DNA from 2 places in the Paraburkholderia sp. PREW-6R genome. Region 1 is predicted to be linked to the other one. Evidence: riboswitches for the same ligand, from Rfam matches in the RefSeq annotation. Region 1 holds a riboswitch; the other holds the start of a gene.
The links. Region 1 has a riboswitch for thiamine pyrophosphate ahead of AAGS40_RS13545 (FAD-dependent oxidoreductase). Riboswitches for the same ligand answer to the same signal wherever they lie in the genome.
Positions count from the first base shown of each region.

Region 2: linked by a shared signal. The riboswitch ahead of thiC (phosphomethylpyrimidine synthase ThiC) and the one ahead of AAGS40_RS13545 (FAD-dependent oxidoreductase) in region 1 are both predicted to bind thiamine pyrophosphate.

Region 1 is NZ_CP155073.1:3,072,428-3,081,255, reverse strand. It holds gene AAGS40_RS13580 (hypothetical protein) at 1-30, shown strand, start outside; gene AAGS40_RS13575 (flagellar basal body L-ring protein FlgH) at 90-761, shown strand; gene AAGS40_RS13570 (response regulator) at 795-1,535, opposite strand; gene AAGS40_RS13565 (hypothetical protein) at 1,646-2,287, opposite strand; gene AAGS40_RS13560 (hypothetical protein) at 2,365-2,817, opposite strand; gene AAGS40_RS13555 (SDR family oxidoreductase) at 3,005-3,787, opposite strand; gene AAGS40_RS13550 (ABC transporter ATP-binding protein/permease) at 3,784-5,535, opposite strand; TPP riboswitch at 5,960-6,083, shown strand; gene AAGS40_RS13545 (FAD-dependent oxidoreductase) at 6,312-7,442, shown strand; gene thiS (sulfur carrier protein ThiS) at 7,518-7,715, shown strand; gene AAGS40_RS13535 (thiazole synthase) at 7,783-8,598, shown strand; gene thiE (thiamine phosphate synthase) at 8,595-8,828, shown strand, end outside.
Region 2 is NZ_CP155073.1:2,166,158-2,174,985, reverse strand. It holds gene AAGS40_RS09370 (hypothetical protein) at 1-251, opposite strand, end outside; gene AAGS40_RS09365 (glycine zipper 2TM domain-containing protein) at 419-631, opposite strand; gene thiC (phosphomethylpyrimidine synthase ThiC) at 906-2,837, opposite strand; TPP riboswitch at 2,936-3,055, opposite strand; gene AAGS40_RS09355 (GreA/GreB family elongation factor) at 3,199-3,609, opposite strand; gene AAGS40_RS09350 (EamA family transporter) at 4,326-5,255, shown strand; gene AAGS40_RS09345 (FAD-dependent oxidoreductase) at 5,275-7,371, opposite strand; gene AAGS40_RS09340 (DUF4397 domain-containing protein) at 7,731-8,525, shown strand.

The DNA.
Region 1 (8,828 bases):
TGGCAGGCTAGCGGCGCGGAGGCTGGCTGATGTCGTCCCTGAATCCGACACTGGCATTTTATTTGGGCCGATACGGCCACGGAGCGCGCATGACAGCGTCACGTCTCATTGCCGCGCTCGGCGCGGCGGCCTGCGTCACGGCTTGTGCGGGCAATCAACAGCCGTCCATCGTCGATACGCCAATGGCGCCGCCGCTGACCTCCGCACCGCTGAACGTCAACACGCAGGGCGCGATCTATCAGGCTGGCACGCCGTTGCTGCTGTACGAAACGCCGCGCGCGCAGCATATCGGCGACGTGCTGACGATCCGCCTATCGGAGGCGTACAGCGGCAACACTACGTCGAGCGCAGCGGCGAGCCGTTCGAGCAGCATCACCGCCAACGCCGCCGACCAGTCGACGAATGCCGCGGCGCGACTCGCGCGCCTGTTCAACATCGGCTCGGCGGCGACCGACTTCAAGGGGCAGGGCAATCTGAACGACGTCAGCGGAATGACGGGTACGTTGGCGGTCACCGTGATCGGCACGATGTCGACCGGCAATCTGGTGGTGTCGGGCGAAAAGACGATTGCGATGAGCGGAAATCGGGACCGGCTGCGTCTTTCCGGCATCGTCAACCCCAAAGATATCGAAGCCGGCAATTACGTCGCGTCGAGCAAGGTGGCCAACGCGCGCATCGAACAGGCAGGGGTCGGCATGGTCTCCGACGCGACCACGATGGGCTGGCTGCAGCGTATGTTTCTCAGCGTGCTGACGTTCTGACGCGGTGCCCGCTTCGTCCCGACCGCTTGACGGTTACGCGAGCGGCGGTGCGCTGCGTTCCGCCGCACCGATTTCACCGTCGGGCACGAACACGTAGCCGCGTCCCCACACGGTTTGCACGTAGCGCGGTTCAGAAGGATCGACTTCGATGAGCCGCCGCAAACGCCAGATCGACACGTCGAGGCTCCGGTTGCGGTGCGCTTCGCTATTGCCGTGCAGCTTGTCCAGCAATTGAGCGCGTGTGAGCACGGTCATCGCATGCGTGACGAACACCTTGAGCATCGCGAATTCGCTGGAACGCAGCGTGATGCGCTCGCCGTCACGGCGCAATTCGCGCGCCGGAAAATTCACTTCGTAACGGCCGAAACGATATGGCGCGCGTTGCTCTGGCGCGCTCGGCGCAATCGCGCCACGGCGTCGCAAGACCGTGCGAATGCGCGCGACCAGTTCGCTCGGCTCGAAAGGCTTGCCGAGGTAGTCGTCCGCGCCAAGCTCGAGACCGATCACGCGATCGATAGGATCGGCGCGCGCGGTCAGCAGGATCACCGGAATATCGTCGCCCGCGACGCGCAGCGCACGCAGCGCGCTGATGCCGTCGAGTTCCGGCATCATGATGTCGAGCACGATCAGCGCCGGGCGTGCATCCTGCAACTTGCGCTGCAGCGCCATGCCGTGTTCGAGCGTGCTGACGTCGAAGCCGCGCCCTTGCAGATAGCCGCTGACGAGTTCACGGACAACGGGGTCGTCGTCGACGACCAGAATGGATGGGTTCATGCGGACCATCTTAGTGATGCGTGCGCACTGAGCCAAGCCGCTAACGCTTTCGAAGCCTTTCCTGGGTAAGAATCGGCAAGCCTTTGAGTGATGCCGGCGCGGTCGAGCGGCTAGTTTGCCTGGGACGTCTGAATGGTTTGCAGTGTCTGCCGGCTGAAATCGGTTTGATCGACGACCATTTTGTCGATCAGACCGTTCAGCTTGGTGGATGCGGAAGAGAAGCGGTCGGTGTTTAGACCGCCAGTCTGATAGCGTGCGGTAACGATGATGCGACCGTCGCGGATCAGCGTGAGGTCGATGATCGACAGATACTGGATCGACTCGTCACCGAACGAGCGTCGGCCATAGTCGATGGCGGCGTTGTACACGAGACGCGCCTCGCAACCCGCGGGCGAGGTGCCCGGATTGTAGACCTCCGAATGAATGCCGCGCCGGTCGAGTGCGAGTTGCAGCGCCGGCACGAAATCGCCCACCGACACCGTCTGGTTCACTTCGATGCAGACGTTGCGCACGTCGGCCGGCCTGCCGTTGACGAAGGTCGGCGACGAATAGTTGGCCGCGATCGCGTAGCCCGCCTGGATGACCGAGCCGGTGGCGTCGGCGGCCTGGATGAGCGTCCACGCGCAGCCGTTCAGCCCGACTGTCAGCACCGCCGATGTAGCGAGCCATGCACACGGGCGTCGCACCATGATCCACGTGGCACGTGGGACTCGCGTGAGAATGTCGGCGCGCATCCTTGGCATGGAGGTCATCATGCGGTGCCCGGTAGTAGTGTCAGAGTGCGCGAAGCTTTATTGTGCGCTTAGCGCGTTGAGTGCGGTGAGCGCATTTATCGCGTGATGCGCAGGCGCAATTCGTTTTGTCCCTGCACGCTCGCGGTGACGTTCACGCGACGATCCGCGGTGGTCACGACAAAATGCTGGCGCGTCGGCGTGTTGACGTCATGCACGACGGTCGGGAAGCATGCGGCGATATCGGCGCCGAGTTCTTCGAGCGGATCGCTCACCACACCGTCGGCCTGCCAGTGCGCGCGCCAGCGGCAATCGTAAGCGTGTGTATTCGCGTGGCAGTCGTCAGCGTCAGCGACGCCCGGCAATTGCGCGGCGGGTTGCGCATGCAACTGCCTGAAATCGGGCGCGTCGACGATGTGGCGCAGCGCGGGGCAGACGTCCGCGGGCTCGACAGGCTGCACGGCGTGCGCGGCGCTTGTCAGAAGCAGCGCGGTGCTGAAAAAGAGCGCGAGGCGCTGGGTCAAAAGATAGGAGCGGCGATCGAATGACATATGCGAGAGTCCGGTAGCAGAAAGGGGCGTGGCGGGCAGCGCGTGGTACGGCCCGCACGACTATCGTCGCTGCAACGGCGCACTTTCAAAGCGGAGAACAACTCGCCGGCTTCGCAAATGCTTTCGAACTCTTCTCACGTGTTTCGGGATATTGCAGGGTGTTGCAGGCGTGGCGACGGTGTGAGCTTTAGCCGAGCGTCAGGCCGCCGTCGACGTGAATCACCTGGCCCGTAATGTGGCGCGCTTCGTCCGAGAGGAGAAACGCGATCAGCGCCGCGATGTCCGCAGGTTCGGCGACGTGACCGAGCGGTGTGGCTTCGGCGGCGCGCTGCCAGACGGGCGCGTTCCCGGCACTCGGTCCGCGATCTTTGCGCGTATAGCCGGGCGCCATACAGTTGACGGTAACGCCGTGCGGCGCAAGTTCCGCCGCCGCGGTTTTAGCCAGCGATTCGAGCGCCGCTTTTGCCGCCGCGGTGGCCGCGAAAGGCGCGTTGGCGCGATAGCTGTGCGCGACGAACGAGCTCAGCGCAACCACGCGCCCGCGCTGCGACGCGGTAAGCGCCGGCGCGGCGCGTCTGACCAGCGCCGCGAACGCGGCCGGCATGGCGGCGAACGCGCACTGCAACTGGTCGGCCTCGAGCGATTGCAAGGTTTGCCGCTGCGCGTGGCCCGCATTGGCGACCAACTGATCCAGCGCGCCGAAGCTCGCCAGCGTTTCGCTCACCACCTGTTCCGCCACGTCTCGCTCGGCGAGATCGCCAAATACCGTCGCGCAATGCGCACCGTTGGCGGTGCAGTCCGCGGCGACCTGTGCGACCCGGTCGCGCGACGCTTGATCGGCGCCGCGCGCATGCAGCATCAAAGCCGTGCGGGGCGCGGCGATTCTGCGGGCAAGCGCCGCGCCGATGCCGGAGCCCGCGCCGGTTATCAGCACGGCGCGATCGAACGCGGCGGATCGGTCCGCGCTCATGCGGCGATGGCTTCGCCCGACCGCTCGACGTCGAGCGTTTCCTCGTGATACGCCGCGAGCGATTCGCGATGCGCGACGCTGACAATCGCCGCCTTCGGCAACCGCTCGGTGAAGAGGCGGTAGACGCGCGCTTCGTTTTCCGCGTCGAGCGCGCTGGTGGCTTCGTCGAGGAACAGGTAGTCCGGCTTGTGCAGCAGCACGCGCGCGGCGGCGAGACGCTGCTGTTCACCCGGCGACAGGATGCGGGTCCAGTGTCCCGACTCCTGCAGACGGTCGGCATACTCGGACAGGTGGCAGGTGACGAGCGCTTCCCGGCAGTCATCGTCCGAATAGACGTCAGCCGCCGACGGGTAGGCGAGCGCGGCTTTCAGCGTGCCGATCGGCATGTAGCTCACTTGCGGAATGAACATCATGCGCGCGTTGACCGGCGCGTCGATCGAGCCGTCGCCGAACGGCCAGAGGCCGGCGAGCGCACGCATCAACGTGCTCTTGCCCGAACCCGAAGGGCCGCGCACCAGCCAGCGCGAGCCCGGCTTGATCGCGATATCGCGGATGTGCGACAGCGGGCTGCCGTTCGGCAGCGCCAGCTTGAGGCCTTCGGTGGAGAGCTTGTTGTCGTCGACGAAATGCAGGTTGATGCCGCCGTGCGCAGTGGCCGGCGAAACCGATTCTTTCAGACGCGGCGAATGCACGACACGCTTGAATTCACGCAACCGGTTCACCGTGGCGCGCCATTCGACCAACGTGCCGTAACTGTTGATGAACCACGAGAACGAGTCGCTGACGGTGCCGAACGCGCTGGAAATCTGCATCAGCACGCCGAACGTGAACGCGCCCGCGAAATAGCGCGGCGCGGCGACGACCAGCGGGAAGATGATGGCGATCTGACCATAGAAGCTGAGCACGAAGGTGAGCCGCTTGGTGTACTTCATCACTTGCCACCAGTTGTCGCGGATTCGGCCGAACAGCGTATGCGCGTTCGTCTTCTCCGTTTCCATGCCTTTGTAGAAGGCGACCTGTTCCGCGTTTTCGCGCAGACGGATCAGGCCGAAACGGAAATCCGCCTCCACCTTCTGCGCCTGATAGTTGATCGGCACGAGCGGGTGGCCGACCTTCTGGATAATCAGCGAGCCGACCACCGCGTAAAGTGCCGCCGCCCACACCATGTAGCCGGGAATCTGGAGTGGCATGCCGCCGAGCGAGATGGTCAACGCGCCGGCCAGCGACCACAGGATCGTGATGAACGAAACCAGCGTGACGACGGTGGAAAGCAGGTCGAGCGTCAGCGACAGCGTGCTGGTGGCGAATGACTGGAGGTCGTCGCTGATCCGCTGGTCGGGGTTGTCGGCGAGACGATCGCGCTCGATCCGGTAGAACGCGCTGTCGTGCAGCCACTCGTTCAGATAACGGGTAGTGAGCCATTGACGCCAGCGGAACCCGAGCATCTGACGCAGATAGCGCCCATACACCGCAAGAATGATGAAACCGAACGCGAGCGCCGAAAACACCATCAGCAGGTGCGGGAAATCGTGCACGTTCTTGGTTTGCAGCGCGTTGTAGAAGTCGGCGCTCCAGCGGTTCAGACGCACGTTGATCCACACCACGAGCAGGTTCATCACGATGATCGCGATGAGCAGCGCCCACGCAAATTTCTTTTCTTCGGAGACCCAGTAAGGTTTGATCAGGCTCCAGGCGGAGACTTTTTCGTCGGGCGGCAGCTCGGGGCTGGCAGAGGTATTCGGTGTCATGAGCATCCTGATGAAGTGCTGGAGGTGCTGTCCCAACCTGAGCGGCTCTCATGCGCCGGTTCGGGCTGGGTGTTCCCGCCGGACGCCGCACGTTTCGGGCCGCGTGACGACGGGTTGGCGTTCCTGTCGGGTGTCGCGCTCGACAAACGCGCGTGCGCACGAGCGTCCGATTCTGGCGCGAAGCCCTTAAGCGAAAATTAATTTTCGCTGCTTGCGTATCGGGGCTGCAATTGCGTGCAGTCTTGCCGTAACCCGCGGACGCACGCCGCCGGCGCCGCGCCAGAGCGGCACCTGTCCGAGGCATTGTGCCAGAGCGTTGCGCCCGGCCGTATCGATAAAACAAACAGCGGTGCCAGATCAGGCGCGGTGCTGGCTCGCGCGGCGCTGGTTTGCGGGCGCCACGGCTTTTATGGTCTAATGGGCTTCGACGAAACAGGGGTGCTTCGCCCACAGGCGGCGTGATTTTCATGCCGCGGCGGCGAGGCTGAGAGAGACCCTTTGCACCCGATCCGGGTAATACCGGCGCGGGAAGTTTCCGGAAGCAGCCAGTCTTCCATTCCCCGCCGGGCAGCGTCCGTCATTGGTACGCGCATTTTGCCCGGCTGGCCTTGCCCGCCGGTTTCGTCCTGGGTACGTGCGTTTTTTGGCCGTGCCGAAAAGGACCCGATGACCGCCTATTCTTCAGATATGTGTTTTGCTCCTCGCTGCGCCGCCGTGCTCCGGCCGTGCTGTTGCCGCTTCGTTGCCGACGTGCGCCATGACGTAAGGTGCGCGCGATGAACCGCGTTGCCCAACCCGATTTCGCGGTGCTCGGCGGCGGTTTGTGCGGGCGTCTCGTCGCGTGGCGGCTTGCCGGAGAAGGGCATCGTGTTGCGCTTTACGAGCGCGGCGACGCCGCCGGTTCGCAGGCGGCCGCCTGGGTCGCCGCCGCGATGCTCGCGCCGCTCGCCGAAGCGGCCAGCGCCGAACTTCTGATAACGCGCCTTGGCGCGCGTTCGCTCGAAACGTGGCCGCAGGTGCTTGCCGCACTGCCCGAGCCGGTGTTTTTCCAGCGCAACGGCACACTCGTCGTCTGGCATCATGCCGACCGCACCGAAGCGCCGCTTTTCGAGCGCCGCGTGCGCTCGAACGCGCCGGCCGAACTGCTCGACGGCGGTTTCGTCACGCTGGCGGGGGCACAGCTCGGGGCGGCGGAACCGGCGCTTGCCGGCCGCTTCAACCAGGGCTGGCTGCTGCCGCACGAGGGCCAGCTCGACAACCGGCAGGTACTGTCCGCGCTTGCGGCGGGTCTTGCGCAACGTGGGGTGGAAACACACTGGAACACGCCGGTCGATGACCACGCGCTTCCGGCCGCGCGCATCACGATCGACTGCCGCGGGCTCGGCGCGAAACCCGTGCTGCCCTCGCTGCGCGGTATTCGCGGCGAAGTCGCGCGGGTGCATGCGCCCGGAATCAGGCTGACGCGGCCCGTGCGGCTTCTGCATCCGCGCTATCCGCTCTATATCGCACCGAAGCAGGACGACCTGTACGTGATCGGCGCGACCGAGGTCGAGGGCGAGGACATGTCGCCCGTGAGCGTGCGCTCGGCGCTCGAACTGTTGAGCGCGGCGTTTTCCGTGCACCCCGGTTTCGGCGAGGCGCGCATTCTCGAACTGAATTCGCAGTGCCGTCCGACGTTGCCGGACCACCGTCCGACTTTGCGCTGGGACGGCGCGCAGACCCTGCGCGTAAACGGCCTGTACCGGCACGGCTACATGATCGTGCCCGAAGTCGCCGACGAAGCCGTGCGTTTCGCGTCGGCGCTGCTCGACGGGCGCATCCGCGACGCGAATGCGTTTGCCGACTGGCAGCGCGGCGCGCGCTGGAGCGAACTTTTTCAACTGGATTCCGCATGGGAGCCGGCATAGGCATTGCGCATCCTGTGTGCACGCCGGCGGGCCGCCGTACGTGGGTCATCACCGATTCAACCGCATTCGAACACCATGGACATTCAGATCAATCAGAAGCCGTTGACGCTGCCCGAGGGCGCGACTGTCGCGGATGCGCTGGCCGCATTCGGTGCGCGTCCGCCGTTTGCCGTCGCGCTGAACGGGGATTTCGTGGCGCGCACCCAGCATGCGGCGCGCGCGCTGCGGCCGGGCGACAGGCTCGATGTCGTGCAACCCGTGGCGGGCGGTTGAGCGCCCGCCCGTGCGCAACTTGCCGTTTTGCCGGACTGCCGGTTGCCGGAGATAACAGACTATGCAAATGACTACCCCCCAGAGCGCCGACGCGCTCACGCTGTATGGCCACACGTTCGCGAGCCGCGTGCTGCTCGGCACGTCGCGCTATCCGTCGCTGCAATCGCTGTCCGATTCGATCGACGCAGCGAAGCCCGGTATGGTGACCGTCGCGCTGCGTCGCCAGATGAACGAGGGCGGCGCCGAAGCCGGCTTCTTCAATCTCCTCAAACGTCACGGCGTGCCGCTGCTCCCGAATACCGCAGGGTGCCTCACTGTCGGCGAGGCGGTGACGACCGCGCACATGGCGCGCGAGATTTTCGATACCGAATGGATCAAGCTCGAACTGATCGGCGACGACTACACGTTGCAGCCTGACCCTATCGGGCTGATCGAAGCGGCGGCAAAGTTGATCAAGGACGGTTTCAAGGTGCTGCCGTATTGCACGGAAGATCTGGTGATCGGCCGCCGTCTGCTGGACGCCGGTTGTGAAGCGCTCATGCCGTGGGGCGCGCCGATCGGCACCGGCAAAGGCGTCATCAACCCGTACGGCTTGCGCGTGCTGCGCGAGCGTCTGCCGGACGTGCCGCTGATCGTGGATGCCGGTCTCGGCGTGCCATCGCACGCGGCCCAGGTGATGGAATGGGGCTTCGACGGCGTGCTGTTGAACACGGCCGTTTCGCAGGCCACGCATCCGGACGCGATGGCGCGCGCCTTCGCGCTGGGTGTCGAAGCGGGCCGCCAGGCTTTTCTGGCGGGACCGATGGCCGAGCGCGAAAGCGCCCACGCGAGCACGCCGGTGGTCGGCATGCCTTTCTGGCATCAGGACGGGAGCGCCGCATGACACGAACTCTGGCATTGAAAGACCGCGACCTCTTCTGGCCGCCCGCCGACGAACTGACCGAAGCGGCCGAACGGATTCGCGCGCGTCTTGGCGACTGGCCGCCGACGCACGCGCCGTGGCGCATCTGCCTCACCGCGCCCGAGGCGCCGAACGGCGGTGATCTGATCGTGATCGCGGACGCGCAGCAGCATGGCGAGCAGGTTGCGCGCTGGCTGGTGCGAGGCGCGGGG
Region 2 (8,828 bases), 910 kb from region 1:
GTACCGGTTGCATCAGCGGGGCCGACCTGCACGGCCTGCTGCGTCCCGCTCGCGGGAACAGTGGCGTAGTAAGGGTAATAGCCGGCCGGGTAGTAGCCGTAAGGGTAGTAGCAGCCAGAAAGCGTCAGCATGCAGGCTGCGCCGGCCAGCATCAGTGCCGCCCGGGAAAGGCGGGGCAGTCTGGGCGAGCCCGGCAAATGGCCCGATGCATGCACGACGGGTTGACGTGAATCGATGACGCGGGACTTCATGACGCGCTCCTGTGGGCACCGAACGCTGACGTTGGCAGCGTAGTTTCATGAGCTTACGCCGGCGATGCGCGAACAGGATTGCAAAACGGTAACGGCTTATTTCACGTCATTGCAAAGCCATTTCCAAGTGGAAGTCACCGCGCCGGAAACCAGTTCGATGTGCCGCTTTACTTGCCGACCTGGTTGCCGATGATGCCGCCCGCCGCCGCACCGCCCACTGTCGATAAAGCGTTGCCGCCAAGCGCTGCGCCGGCAGCACCGCCCAAGCCCGCGCCGATTGCCGTGTCGCGTCCTTGCCGGCTCATGCCGTCGCACGCGGAGAGGCTCGCGACCGCTGCCACGATAGCTGCCAGTGCGCCGATTTGACGAATCGTTTTCATGATGCTGACTCCAGTAGTGTGTGTTTGAAGTAGTGGATGTACCGGACAGATCGCCCCGTCGTTTCATTTGATGTTAGCGCCGTCGCCTGTATCCGGATGTGTTCGCCTGTCAGCGAAGTGACGGTTTCGTAATCAAATGTTTCCACGCAGGAGCACGCCGCGTGCCCGGTGAGCACGAACGCAAAGGCCCGCCAGTGGCGGGCCTCGTGCTGCGATGCAAGGTTATGGCGGACAGGTTGGCGTAAAAACGACGCTGCCGTTTGCGATCCTTCCCTTACTGGCGCTGGTAGATTTCGGCGCCTTTTCTCATGAACTCGATCGACTTGACTTCCATGCCTTTTTTCAGCGCTTCGTCATCGGTGACACCCTGCTGAGCCGCAAATTCGCGCACGTCCTGGGTGATTTTCATCGAGCAGAAGTGCGGGCCGCACATCGAGCAGAAGTGAGCGACCTTGGCTGAATCCTTCGGCAGGGTTTCGTCGTGGAATTCGCGCGCCTTGTCCGGATCGAGACCGAGATTGAACTGATCTTCCCAGCGGAATTCGAACCGGGCCTTGGAGAGCGCGTTGTCACGCACCTGTGCGCCTGGATGCCCCTTCGCCAGATCGGCCGCGTGCGCGGCGAGCTTGTACGTGATGATGCCGGTCTTCACGTCGTCCTTGTTCGGCAAACCGAGGTGCTCCTTCGGCGTGACGTAGCAGAGCATCGCCGTGCCGAACCAGCCGATCATCGCAGCGCCAATGCCCGACGTGATGTGATCGTAGCCCGGCGCGATGTCCGTGGTCAGCGGACCGAGTGTGTAGAACGGCGCTTCGTCGCACCATTCGAGTTGCAGATCCATGTTCTCCTTGATCAGCTGCATCGGCACATGGCCCGGACCTTCGATCATCGTCTGCACGTCGTGCTTCCACGCAATCTGCGTGAGTTCGCCGAGCGTCTTCAGCTCGCCGAGTTGCGCTTCGTCGTTGGCGTCGTAGATCGAACCAGGGCGCAGACCGTCACCGAGCGAGAACGCCACGTCGTACGCCTTCATGATTTCGCAGATGTCTTCGAAATGCTCGTACAGGAAGCTTTCCTTGTGATGAGCGAGGCACCACTTGGCCATGATCGAGCCGCCGCGCGACACGATGCCGGTCATGCGCTTCGCTGTCAGCGGCACGTATTGCAGACGCACGCCCGCATGGATCGTGAAGTAATCGACGCCCTGTTCGGCCTGTTCGATCAGCGTGTCGCGGAAGATTTCCCACGTGAGGTCTTCCGCTTTGCCGTTGACCTTTTCGAGCGCCTGATAGATCGGCACCGTGCCGATCGGCACCGGCGAATTGCGGATGATCCACTCGCGCGTTTCGTGAATGTGCTTGCCGGTGGAAAGATCCATCACTGTGTCGCCGCCCCAGCGAATCGCCCAGGTCATCTTGTCGACTTCTTCGCCGATCGACGATGTGACTGCCGAATTGCCGATGTTCGCATTCACCTTCACGAGGAAGTTGCGGCCGATGATCATCGGCTCGCTTTCCGGGTGATTGATATTGTTCGGGATGATCGCGCGGCCGCGCGCCACTTCGTCGCGCACGAATTCGGGGGTGATCGCCGTGAGGCCGTTCGGACCGAACGCGCTCGCGCCGAACGCCTGACCGGGATGCTGGCGGCCCATCATCGCCGCCAGCTTTTCGCCGTTCGGACCGCTTGTTTTCAGCGATTCCAGGTATTCGGCGCGGCGCTGGTTCTCGCGAATCGCGATGTATTCCATTTCCGGCGTGATGATGCCTTTTTTCGCGTAGTGCATCTGCGACACGTTCCTGCCCGCGATCGCGCGACGCGGCGTGCGGTGCAGCCCCTGGAAGCGCAGCTCGGCGGTAGCTGCGTCGGCGGCGCGCTCGCGGCCGTACTCGCTCGTGAGGCCGGTGAGCGCTTCGGTGTCGTCGCGCTCTTCGATCCAGGCTTGGCGCAGGGCCGGCAAACCGGCGCGAATGTCGATCTTCGCTTCGGGATCGGAGTAGGGGCCCGACGTGTCGTACACGTAGACCGGCGGATTTTTTTCACCGCCGAAGCTGTCCGGCGTGTCGGATTGCGTGATCTCGCGCATCGGCACGCGGATGTCGGGACGCGAACCGGTCACGTAGACCTTGCGCGAGTTCGGCAGCGGCGCGACAGCGGCTTCGTCGACGTGAGCGTCGGCAGAAAGGAATTTCGGATTGGCGTTCATCGTGTCTATCTCCATGCAAAGCTTGTGTGGGGCCGCTAAGCAGGAGACGAAACGGAAGGAGTCGGAATTCGCGAGAGAGATGACGCAATGGAGCTGGAGTGCGAATTCCGCACGCTTCCCTGCGCTGGCATTATCCAGATCAGGTTCAAAGGGTATTTCTCACCCGCGCGGCACGGACCTCCCAGCCTCCGTGCGACGCAGGACCCCCGCGTTAGCAGCGCACACGATACACCGGGCGCCCTGCGCTTGGCAACCTGTCTTAAAAGTCGGATGACGGACATAACGGCTGCTCGCCCAAGCTCGTCCCGCGAGCGTCACCGGAAGCGCCGTGTCGAGCGAAAGTGTGGCCGAGGTGCCGTGCTTACAACGTGAAATCGTCGGCGGCTTCGGGCTGGAAAAGGATCTTGTCGAGCTTCAGCACTTTCTGCGTGCCGCTCGGCGGCGTGAAGCGGATGCGCTCGCCGCGCTTCGCGCCGAGCAACGCGAGACCGACCGGCGAGAACACGTTCAGACGACCGTGCGTGAAGTCCGCGTCCGGCGGATAGACGACGGTCCACGTCATTTCTTCACCGCTCGTTTCGTCGACCAGCATGGCTTGCGAATTCATCGTAACGACGTTCGCAGGAATCTCGCGCGCATCGACGATCACCGCGCGTTCAAGCACTTCGTCGAGCATGTCCTGCAGGCGCGCGTCGGCGCCGGGCGAGGCGGCGTGCTTCTCCAGACGGGCGACATCGAGTTCGGTGAGATAACAGGTTTTCGTCTTCTTCACGACAGGTACTCCGGTTCGATCTGCTTCAAAGGGGAACAGCGTGCGGATGAGATCGGCCCGGAGCCCGGCAACGCGGCTCCGGCAATGGAGTGAGCTGCGTCAGATCGGGCGCCGGGCGGCGTGAAGCGGAAGCGTTCGAGACGGCTCGGTGTCATGGCGCGCCGCATGATTCGTACGCGCGCAACCGGTTGCGCGACGCGGGCGCAAACAGGTGGTGGCACGAAGTGTCGGAGAGCGCATAGGAGTGGCGGGAACAGGTTGAGACGTGAAGGCGGTGGCGACGTGCGCGAAACGCAGCAACTGGAAATGGCGCTGTCGGCGATACGGGTCAAACAGAAAGCTCAATGTTAGCACGCGCTCATCGGGCGCATTTTCATCACGCGGAGTTTCATCCGCCCCTTGCTCGAGACGTGTTGCAGAGCGCGCCAAAGAGTTACGAATCTTTCAACCGGCGCGGTGGGCGCTTACTGCATAATGCGATGCGCGCCAGGCGTCCGGCGCGTGCCAGCCGTGGACCATCGCCGTCGCTTGTCGTCGCTTGCCGTCGCTTGCCGTCGATGGCCACGGCCTTTCCGGCTACCCATTGTCTTTCCGCTCCACCAACATGTCCGCCAGCCTCGCCCGTCAGACCGCATCGCCGTTGCGGCGTCCGCCCTTCCGCCAACGGGTGATCAGCGGCGGCGCACGGCCTCGAGTGGCAGGGACGGGCTGACCGCATGTCGCTGCCACTTCAGGACCGCATTCCGCGTCAATTCCCGATCCGGTTGCCCCGGTCGCGCAATGGTCAGATCGCGCTTTCGCTCGCCGTCGTGTATCTCGTATGGGGCTCGACTTACCTCGCTGTTCATGTCGCGCTCGGCTCATTCCCGCCACTGTTGCTTTCCGGGCTGCGCAACCTCTTTGCCGGCGTTGGGCTGTTCATTTTCGCGGCGCGCCGTAATCCCGCCTGGCCGAGCGCCAGCGAAATCCGCAATGCTGGACTGGTCGGCACCATGCTGGTCGGGTTGTCGAGCGGCATGCTGGCTTACGGCATGCGCACGGTCGGCACGGGCACGGCGGCCGTGATGGTCGCCACCGTGCCGCTTTTTGCGACCGTGATCGCGGCGGTGGCCGGGCGCAAGATCGGGCGAGGCGAGTGGTTCGCCGTCGGGCTCGGGCTCGTCGGCATCGCCATTCTCAGTCACGGCGGCAGTGGGTCGGGTTCGGCGGGCGGCAGTCTCGCCATTCTGTGCGGCGCGCTCTTCTGGGCCGGCGGCGCGCATCTGGCCGGGCGTCTCAGGCTGCCGTCGGACCTGTTTTTGTCGACGTCGCTGCAGATCGGCCTGGGCGGCGCCATGTCGACGATGGTCGCGCGGGTGTCAGGCGAACGCATGCTGGACCTGCATGTGCTGCCGGTGCTCGCGTTCGTTTATCTGATGCTGATCGGCACGATGGCCGCGTACGTCGCGTACGGATTCCTGATCCGCCATACGAGCCCGATCATTGCGAGCAGCTGCATGTACGTGAATCCCGTCGTGGCCGTCGCGCTGGGTGCGCTGCTGCTAGGCGAGCCGGTCACACGCTCGACGGTCATCGCCACCGTGGTGATTCTGTCGAGCGTCGGGCTGTCTTTCTGGTTCGACTACCGGAAGAAGATGGTTGCGTAAGCGCGCTGCGCAGCGGGTTCTAAAGCGCGGCGGCGACCTCCGCGCCTTCGCGGATCGCGCGTTTCGCATCCAGTTCGGTGGCGATCCTCGCGCCGCCAATCACGTGATAGCGCGGCGCGGCCGCCGCGCCCGACACGTTACCGCCGTTCACCCCTTTGCTTCCCGCCGGCGTTTCTTCCGCCAGCTTTGCGGCACATTGCGGCGGCAGCAGATCGCGCAGCGATTCCTGCCCTGCGCACACCACGATCGTGTCCACATCCAGCCATTGCTCGACGCCGTCGCGTGAAATCCTGAGCCCACGCTCGCTGATTTCCCGATACGACACGCCGCCGAGCATTTTCACGCCGTTCCTCGCGAGTGTCGCGCGATGCACCCAGCCGGAAGTTTTGCCGAGCCCCATGCCGAGCTTGCCGGGCTTGCGCTGCAACAGCCAGATCTCGCGGGCCGGTTGCGTGGCCACGGGCGGCTTGAGGCCGCCGCGCTCCTTGACGTCGATGTCGACGCCCCATTCGTCGAACCACTTGTCGCGTGGCGTGGGAAGCGGCTCGCCCGCGCGGTGCAGCAGATACTCGCTCACGTCGAAGCCAATGCCGCCCGCGCCAATGACGGCGACGCGACGGCCGACCTGCGCGCCGTTGAGCACGTCGACATAAGACAGCACGTTCGGCCCGTCGATGCCGCGAATGGACGGGCGCCGCGGCACGATGCCGGTCGCGACGATCACGTCATCGTAAGCGCCGCCGGCGAGCAACGCCGGATCGACGCGTGTGTTCAGCCGCACGTCCACGCCGTGCCGCTGCAACTGGCTGTGAAAGTAGCGGATCGTTTCGCTGAATTCCTCCTTGCCCGGCACGCGCATCGCCAGATTGAACTGGCCGCCGATGCCAGCATGGGCATCGAACAGCGTCACGCGATGTCCGCGCGCGGCCGCCACCGTCGCCGCCGACAAACCCGCCGGTCCCGCGCCGACCACGGCCACCGAGCGCGCCGTTTGCGGCGCCGCGACGGGCCGGTAGATCAGCTCGGTCTCGCGTCCCGCGCGAGGATTGACGAGGCAGCTCGCGCGCTGATTGCTGAAAGTGTGATCGAGACAGGCCTGGTTGCATGCAATGCAGGTGTTGATTTCATGCGCGCGGTCTTCAGCGGCCTTTTGCACGAACTCGGGATCGGCGAGCAGCGGCCGCGCCATCGACACCAGATCGCCGGCTCCCTGCGCGAGCAGTGCTTCGGCCACCTCGGGCGTGTTGATGCGGTTTGACACGATGACCGGTACGCTGACCGCCGCTTTAAGCTTTGCGCTCAATGACGCGAACGCCGCACGCGGCACCGAGGTGACGATGGTGGGCACGCGGGCTTCATGCCAGCCGATCCCGGTGTTGAACATCGTGACACCGGCCTGTTCGAGTGCGCGCGCCACCTGCACGGTTTCGTCCCAGGTGTTGCCGCCTTCCACGAGGTCGATCAGCGAAAGCCGGTAAATCACGATGAAGCGTTCGCCGCACACGGCGCGCACCCGCTCGACGATTTCGCGCGCCAGTCGCATCCGGTTGTCGATACTGCCGCCGTACTGGTCCGTTCGATGATTCGTGCGCGGACACAGGAACTGGTTCAGCAGATACCCCTCGCTGCCCATGATCTCGATGCCGTCATAGCCGGCGCGCTGTGCGAGCCGCGCGCAGCGCCCGTAGTCGCGTACCGTTTTCGCGATGCCGCCGATGCTCAGCGCGCGCGGCTTGAACCTGGAAATCGGCGATCGGATGGCGGACGCCGAAACCACCAGCGGCTGATAGCCATAGCGTCCGGCATGCAGGATCTGCAGCGCGATCTTGCCGCCCTCGGCATGCACCGCCTGCGTCACCAGGCGATGGTTGCGCAGGTCGAACACGCTGTTGAGCGTGCCCCCGAACGGCAGCAGCCAGCCTTCGCGGTTAGGTGAAATCCCGCCGGTGACGATCAGTCCGACACCGCCTCTCGCGCGCTCGCGGAAGTAGGCAGCCAGCGCCGGGTAGTGCCAGAAACGGTCTTCCATGCCGGTGTGCATCGAACCCATCACCACACGGTTGCGCAACCGGGTAAAGCCGAGGTCGAGTTCAGCGAGTAAGCGTGGGTAAGGCATGCGAGGGACCGTGTAAGGATTGGATGCGCACGAACGATACACCGGTCGCCGTACCAGGCCGCCGAGGAAAAATTCTAAACACTACAAACCATTGCTGCGTAAGACATTTTTCTGTCCTGTCACGCCAATGTGTCGCCGCGGCACGCCCATTGCTCTGAGGGAGCGTCCATCGACACGGACCGCGCCACACTCGAACAACAGGCGCGAGATGCGGCAGGGAAAGAGGGGGAGCTGCTTCGGAGAGCCCGCTGGAACCGTTCTAACGATCAATGAAGAAGGATCCAGACGGCCGGATGTCCGAAGCGGCATGCCCGCATATCAATGGGTGCAAAACTCGAATATCGATAAAGGTGAACACAATGAAAATGATCCGAACCATGGCGGCCGTGATTGCCGTTGCTTCCGTCCTGAGCGCATGCGGCGGCGGCGGGGATGACGTGGGCAAGGAACTGGGGCTGACGAATCCGGAGATCCACTTCGTCCACGCGATTCCGAGCGGTCCGGCCGTGGACTTTCTCGTGAACGGCACGGCGCCTTCGGGGCAGACGAACATCGGCTACAAGGGCGTCACGAATTTCACCAATATCAATTCGGGTTCGACGACGGTCGCTTACTCGGCAACGGGGACGACCACGGCGCTCGCGAGCGGCAATTTCCCGGATGTCGCCAAGGGTCATGAATACACGGTGCTCGCCTTGCCGGGTCTGACCGCGCCGGACATCGGCCTGATCGACGATCCGTTCGACAAGGGCCTGCTCTCCAATAGCGCGCGCGTGCGGGGCTTCAATGCATCGGCGAACGCCAACAACCTCGACCTGTATCTCGTCCAGGCCACCAACACCAACATCTCGAGCGTCAATCCGACCATGTCGAGCGTTGCGTTCAAGAACGCCGTGCCGGCAAGCGGTCAGGACTCGATCTACGTGTCGGGCGGCCAGTACGTGCTGATCGCGACGGCAGCCGGCAGCAAGACGCCGATCTTCCAGTCGCAGTCGTTCACACTGTCGAACAATGCTGACTGGCTGATCACGTCGGTGCCGATCGGCGGCGCGCTGAGCCAGCTGCTGCCGGGTCAGATTCACCTGCTGATCGCGCAGAACGGCAACACGAGCCAGCCGAGCGTCGAACTGGCGAACACGCTGACTGGCCAGTAAAAGCGGCAACCCATTGGCGCAGATGCGGCCGTCGCGCCGCATCCAGCGCATCGACCAGAAAAAAGACGGCAGGCAACCGGCGAGAAGCCGATAAAAAACGCAATAAGCGACAAGTCCTGGGGAGGACGGAGCGGCGATTCACGCGAGTGGGTCGCCGTTTTGTTTTGACGCGTAGTGGTGGCTGCGCGCATGCACGGCTGCACCCTTATCCGCACCGGCACGCGCTAGTGCCTGCCCGGCCCTGTACGCGCCGTTCAGGCAATACACGGCGGCCAACTAAAAAAGCCCGTCGCGATCTTCCGC